Regions from separate parts of the Pelosinus sp. IPA-1 genome, predicted to be linked through region 3. Evidence: a T-box and tRNA genes for the amino acid it is inferred to sense, from the RefSeq annotation. Region 3 holds a T-box; the other regions hold tRNA genes.
The links. A T-box is a leader RNA that pairs with one kind of tRNA and senses whether it is charged. The one in region 3 lies ahead of serS (serine--tRNA ligase), so its partner is inferred to be a tRNA-Ser.
Positions count from the first base shown of each region.

Region 1: it encodes a tRNA-Ser, which carries the amino acid that the T-box ahead of serS (serine--tRNA ligase) is inferred to sense. The anticodon was not compared.
Region 2: it encodes a tRNA-Ser, which carries the amino acid that the T-box ahead of serS (serine--tRNA ligase) is inferred to sense. The anticodon was not compared.

Region 1 is NZ_BSVC01000005.1:2,879-5,151, reverse strand. It holds gene QSJ81_RS12835 (gluconokinase) at 1-628, shown strand, start outside; tRNA gene QSJ81_RS12830 (tRNA-Ser) at 1,006-1,095, shown strand; RNA gene ffs (signal recognition particle sRNA large type) at 1,144-1,343, shown strand; gene dnaX (DNA polymerase III subunit gamma/tau) at 1,456-2,273, shown strand, end outside.
Region 2 is NZ_BSVC01000005.1:59,839-62,111, reverse strand. It holds gene QSJ81_RS13090 (hypothetical protein) at 1-161, shown strand, start outside; gene QSJ81_RS13085 (polysaccharide deacetylase family protein) at 291-1,058, shown strand; tRNA gene QSJ81_RS13080 (tRNA-Ser) at 1,139-1,228, shown strand; tRNA gene QSJ81_RS13075 (tRNA-Ser) at 1,241-1,331, shown strand; gene QSJ81_RS13070 (DNA polymerase IV) at 1,433-2,273, shown strand, end outside.
Region 3 is NZ_BSVC01000002.1:85,557-87,829, reverse strand. It holds gene pepT (peptidase T) at 1-128, shown strand, start outside; gene serS (serine--tRNA ligase) at 237-1,511, opposite strand; T-box leader at 1,574-1,777, opposite strand; gene QSJ81_RS04075 (TIGR00266 family protein) at 1,874-2,273, opposite strand, start outside.

The sequences.
Region 1 (2,273 bases), on a different contig from region 3:
ATTTCGCTGGGCTAGAGATAAATTCGCGACTACAGAACAGCGGGTTGCAGCAAATCTAGGGCTTGATACCTATGATATTTTAGGTCGCTACGCAGAACAAAAACCTGCTGGCTGTGAAGGTTTAATTATGCTGCCTCTTTTCTCGGGAGAACGGGCGCCTTATTATAATGCGAATGCTCGTGGAGTATTGTTTGGATTAAACCTCAATCATGGGAAGCGCCACTTGGTTCGGGCGACACTAGAGGGTATTATTTATCGGATGTATAGTATCTTTAAGTCGTTAGAGGAAGTCGCAGGAGAAGTAAATGAAATCCGCGTTGGCGGTAGCTTTACTCGTTCAAAGGTTTGGGTTCAGATTATGGCAGATGTATTTGGACGAGTAATTCATGTTCCAGGTGAACCTGAGGGGTCGGCCTTTGGCGCTGCTGTTTTAGGAATGTATGCCTTAGGCATGATTAGTGATCTTAAAGAGGTTGAAAAATTCATTACGATAAAAGAGATTTATTATCCAAATGAAGAAAATCGTGAGATATACCAACGTTTATTTGGAATTTATGAGCGAGTATACTGGAATCTCCAAAGTGAATTTGAAGAAATTGCTGAAATTCAACGAACATGGAAAAAATAGAGTACTTTTTTGTAATCTGCAAAAGTTAAATATGGTTACAAGCACCGAATAACGTAAGGTGCTGATATAAATGGGATCTGTTTATCCGATGACTAAACCGCTCTAAGACTCCCATCTTCTATAAGTGGGAGTTAAGAGCGGCTAAGTCCCTGGATAAGTGCGACTAAGATTCAGATGGAGTTAAAACTCCATCTGAATCAAGTCTTCTTTATGTATAACCCTATAGGTTGGCTTAATAGCCTTCTATAGGGTTGGTAAATAATCCCAACAAATATCCTATGTAATTCTCATATATTCTTGTTGACAATATTCTTGTAAAATGATATTATATTTCTTGCAGCCAGATAAATAAAAGGTTTTGCAGAAGTATACAACTTGGAGAGATGTCCGAGCGGTTGAAGGAGCACGCCTGGAAAGCGTGTGTACGGGCAACTGTACCGAGGGTTCGAATCCCTCTCTCTCCGCCATTTATATTTTCATAGGGATGTCAGTTGATGAATTGTACTGATAATTGTTGGCGTAAAATTTAATATTTTAGCCATTTATTTATTTTAGAGTGGGGCCACGACAAAAGTTGGGTCTTACGCAATGGAAACTCATGAACCCCGTCAGGTCCGGAAGGAAGCAGCGGTAAGTGATAATTTTTATGTGCCGTGAGGTCGCCTGACTTTTGTTGTGGCCCGACGCTAAAATGATAAATGCATATAGTAAGCAACCAGACTTCTGGTTGCTTTTTGGCTATGATAGAGACTATAAGGGTAATTTAATTTATAAAAAGGAAACTGTATCTTAGTATGGAATAACTAGAGTAAGGAGGTGTTTGTTAGATGGCTTACATCGCATTATATCGCCAATGGCGTCCTCATGATTTTGAAAACTTAGTAGGGCAAGAGCATATTAGTGTTACATTAAAAAATGCGATTGTATCAGGGAAGATAGCGCATGCCTATTTGTTTTCTGGTCCGAGAGGTACGGGGAAAACCAGTACTGCAAAAATTCTAGCAAAATCTTTAAATTGCATCCATGGTCCAACCCATGAGCCGTGTAATGTATGCTCCAATTGTGCCGGGATTAATACTGGTACTTCGATGGATGTGTTTGAAATAGATGCTGCCTCTAATCGAGGAATTGATGAGATACGCGAACTTCGTGAGACTGTGAAGTTTGCTCCGGTAGATGGACGGTATAAAGTATATATTATTGATGAAGTACATATGTTAACGACGGAGGCATTTAATGCTTTACTAAAGACATTAGAAGAACCTCCTGCTCATGTAGTTTTTATTTTGGCCACAACGGAAGCTCATAAAATTCCCGCTACGATTCATTCTAGATGTCAGCGCTACGATTTTAGACGTATTGCTGCAGGGGAAATTGAAGGACGGTTAGCTACCATTGTTGAGCATAACGGCTTACATGTGGCGGAAGATGCATTAAAACTTATTGCATCTCATGCAGATGGCGGTCTACGAGATGCTCTTAGTATTTTAGATCAGTGTACCACTATGGAAGATGGTTTAATAACAGCAGATAAGGTGCGGAAATTATTAGGGCTTATTGGCCATGAGTGGGTATGGCGAATTACGGATTCATTGGTGGAACGGGATTTTAAGACTATATTACTGGCTTTAAGTGAATTGATTTC
Region 2 (2,273 bases), on a different contig from region 3:
AGAGAGGGAGGGCCCTTCAACCAGTGAAAGAAGTTTCAGAGCGGGTAAGCAAGTCGGGTGTGGACACGGTATGTTCTAGGGTATGTGGTCATGAAAATTGCCAGTGCGGTGGTACCTTAAAAGGTCTACATTGTGTATGGTCATATTATCGACTAGACTAATAAGAAAAAAATTCGACAAAAAAAGCATAAAAAATATGGGAAAAAAATATAGATAATGATACAATAACCTTAAGAGGAATGTATACAATATATTAGAAGTAGGTTCCTTGGTGGAAAGGGGTAATAGTGATGATTTCACGTCGTAACTTCTTAAAAGTGTGCTTTAGTACACTGGTCGGTGTAAGTACCTCGGAATTGCTATTTCAGGCCGCTGTTAGTAGTGGATCTGGTTATCGTAAAATTCCTGTGTTGGCTTATCATCGAGTAGGATATACGACAGATATGCTGACTGTTACTCCAGAACGATTTTCGAACGATTTAGACAGTTTACAGCAAAGAGGTTATTGCAGTATTACCTTAGGAGAATTCCAAAATTTTATGAGTGACCGCAATGTAGAGTTGCCAGAAAAACCTGTCTTGATTACTTTTGATGATGGTTATTTGGACAATTTTCAAAATGCCTATCCGATATTAAAAAGGCATGGAATGGTGGGAACTTTTTTTATTATTACGGATATGTTATGGACGCAAGATCGGCTTACTCCTGAAAATATTGTAGAAATGGAACAAGGCGGCATGTCCATTGGCTCCCATTCAGTAACACATAGAGCCTTAGGAGAACTAGATCAAGCTGCAGTTTATGATGAATTAGTAAATTCAAAAGCCGTATTAGAGAGTGTTTTAGGAAAAAAAGTGGATGCGATTGCTTATCCGCGGGGAAGCTATAATGAGGCAGTTGTACAAATAGCCAAAAATGTGGGTTATAATACAGGGTTTACTGTACGGGAAGGCATTTGTCTCAAAGAGTCTCCTGAATTTGAACTTAGGCGTATCCCTATTTTCAAGTATGATAGTGGTGTGATTAATGTGATTGCCAATCGTGGTCACTTACTATAAAAATATTTATAAATTTTATGTCTACTGCTGTTGACATGGGAACGATATGCTGTTATAATCATAAATGTGTTACCGAGCCCGGAGGGGTGTCCGAGCGGTTCAAGGAACTGGTCTTGAAAACCAGCGATCTCGTAAGGGGTCCGTGGGTTCGAATCCCACCCCCTCCGCCATTCAAATAACATGGAGCGATACTCAAGCGGCTCAAGAGGACGGTTTGCTAAATCGTTAGAGGTCGTAAGGCCTGCCAGGGTTCGAATCCCTGTCGCTCCGCCATTTTAAAATAGTTAACGCCTTTATCTTGTGAACAAGATGAAGGCGTTTGTTGTATAGTCAGAAAGAGTATTATAGCAAGCGAATTAAAAGTTGGTGAAATAATGGAGCGCTGGATTATACACATTGACATGGATGCCTTTTTTGCAGCAGTAGAACAACGAGATAATGAGGAATTAAGGGGTAGGCCTGTGATTGTTGGAGGTATGGGAAATCGAGGAGTCGTAGCTACTGCCTCTTATGAAGCCCGTCGTTTTGGCGTACACTCTGCTATGTCCATGGTGGAAGCGAGACGTCGCTGCCGGGAGGGAGTGTTTTTACCTTGTGACCACGAAAAGTATAGTCGAGTCTCCGCTGACCTAAACCGAATTTTTTCTGAATTTTCCCCCCTCGTTGAGCCCTTGTCATTAGATGAAGCATTCTTAGATGTTTCAGGAATGGATCAACTTTATGATAGTCCCAAAGCAATTGCCCAATGTATTAAAGAACGTATTAAGAGTGAACTAGGGCTTACAGCTTCCGCTGGGGTAGCCCCTAATAAGTTTTTAGCTAAATTGGCTTCCGATTTGCAAAAACCAGATGGGCTTGTAATGGTTGCTCTAGGAGAAGAAAAAGCTATGCTCCATGATTTATCCATTACTCGGATGTGGGGGGTAGGAGAGGCTACAGCGCAGATTTTAAAAAATTTGGGGATTTACACCATTGGTCAATTGGGGAAAACGGACGTAGTTCAATTGGCAAAACATTGTGGACAAATGGCTTATACCATACATAACTTAGCCAATGGGCAAGATGATAGACCTGTCATTCCTGAACTTGAGCCTAAGACGATTGGTAATGAACTAACTTTTCCTGTTGACCTTAGGCAAATAGGACAAATTGAAACAGAACTCTTGGCATTAGCTGAAAAGGTTGGCTGGCGGCTTAGGCAGCATGGTTACAAGG
Region 3 (2,273 bases):
CAAATTTGTTTACTGGTGGACATAACTTTCATGGAAAGTACGAATTTTTGCCAGTGCCTTCTTTAATAAAGTCGGCTCAAACTGTAGTTGAAATTATTCGTCGTGTCAAAGCGAATAGCGGTAAATGACTTACAACTGTGATATCGAATAGTTTACCCTCCATAAAAGTACCAGGATGTTTCTACTGACAAACACCTGCAAGGCTAGGCTGCTTTGCAGGTGTTTGTCGTATTGATTTATTTCTTTGGAACAATCTTTTCAAGATTATTCATATAGGGTCTAAGTACTTTTGGTATGTTTACACTGCCGTCCTCATTCTGGTTCACCTCTAATAGAGGTATCAGAATCCTTGGCGAAGCAATACCAGTATTATTTAGTGTGTAAACAAATCGAAGTGTACCGTCTTTATCCCGATACTTTATATTTGAACGTCTTGCCTGAAAATCATTCAGTGTCGAACAAGAGTGAGTTTCACAATAGTTATTTCTACTGGGCATCCACGTTTCGACTTCATGCTTTCTCACTTGGCCGATTCCGATTTCACCCGTACAAGCCAAAGCCACCCGATAAGGAAGATCAAGTGCTTGGAGTATCTCTTCCGTATTGTTTAATATTTCGTAATGAAGACTTTCCGCTTGCTCATCATCAGCCCTACAGAAGATAACCTGCTCGACTTTTTGAAACTGATGCACCCTGTATAAACCTCTCGTATCTTTGCCATAAGCTCCCGCCTCACGTCTAAAACAGGTTGAATATCCAGCATACTTTTTTGGCAGCTCATCATAGTTTAAGATTTCATTTTGGTGATAAGAAACAAGAGCTACCTCAGATGTACCAATAAGAAACAATTCATCTTCCTGGATCTTATACGCCTGTTCGTAACCAATGGGAAAATATCCCGTTCCGCGCATTGCACTTTCTTTAACCATCAAAGGTACTGTCATGGGGGTGAACCCTTTTGCCACAAGCCGATCTATCACAAACCGGCATATAGCCATTTCCAACAATACACCTTCATTCTTTAGGAAATACGCCCTGCTGCCAGCAAACTTAACCGCTCTGGGTACATCCACCAGGTTTAGAATTTCTGTCAATTGGATATGATCTCTTGGGGAAAAATCAAACTTAGGTATTTCCCCCCACGTTCTAATTTCAACATTATCTACCTCATCTTTACCAATAGGTACATCCATTGCTGGAACGCTAGGAACATTAAGCATAATTTCGTCAAACTCTTTTTTCATTACAGAAAGATTGCCTTCTAGAACCAATAATCTTTCCTTGACCTCCCTGACCTTTTCAACTATAGCTTGCCCTTCTTTCTCCGTTACGTCGCGAATTTGTTTTGACAAAAAGTTTCGTTCCGCCCGTAAAGAATCCACCAAAGTGGCTGACTCTCTAATTTGAATGTCCAACTCCAAAATCCGGTCAATGTTCGTGTTCATTAATTTATGGATTACAGCCTTTTTAACAATATCTGAATGATTCCTAATATAGTTAATATCCAACATAATTAACACTCCCCTTATTTAATGTCTTTTTCAAATAAAAAAACCTTTCATCCTTGAAAACAATCAAGGACGAAAGGTAATCTTCCGTGGTACCACCTAGTTTAGTTAGAGTACTCTAACTCACTTTATGCATGATAACCGGTGCTACGGTTTAGTTCTTCACTAACGTCTCAAGGGTGGATTTCATAATATACTCTAGTTGATTTGCACCAAACACCAACTCTCTTATGCAGAGTACCTATTACTCTCCCTATCATTGACTTATTATGTTAAATTTCCCAAATTCTCTTTGATCTATCTTATACTATTCTGTAGAATAATTCAAGAATATATTCACTAAAATTTTAATTTTGTGTATACAATTACTCATCGTCGTCGCCAAGGAAACTACCCAGGCCACCAAGTAGAGTGCCGCCTAGAACCCCCTTGCCAAGTACACTGCCTTCTTCTCTACTTCCGCCCCTCTGTGGCGCTGCTGCCAACATCCGTCCTGCCAATCGAGAAAAGGGGAGTGATTGCAGCCAAATTTTCCCTGGTCCTTGTAAAACTGCAAAAAACCATCCTTCCCCTCCAAATAAAGCACTCTTGATGTTTCCTGCTTGTTGAATATCGAACTGGACACTAGGCTCAAAAGCTACAACACATCCAGTATCAACGTGTAATACTTCACCTGGCTTAAGTTGACGCTCGACGATGGTACCACCAGCATGCATAAATGCAAGACCATCACCTTCAAGTTTCTGCATGATAAATCCTTCACCG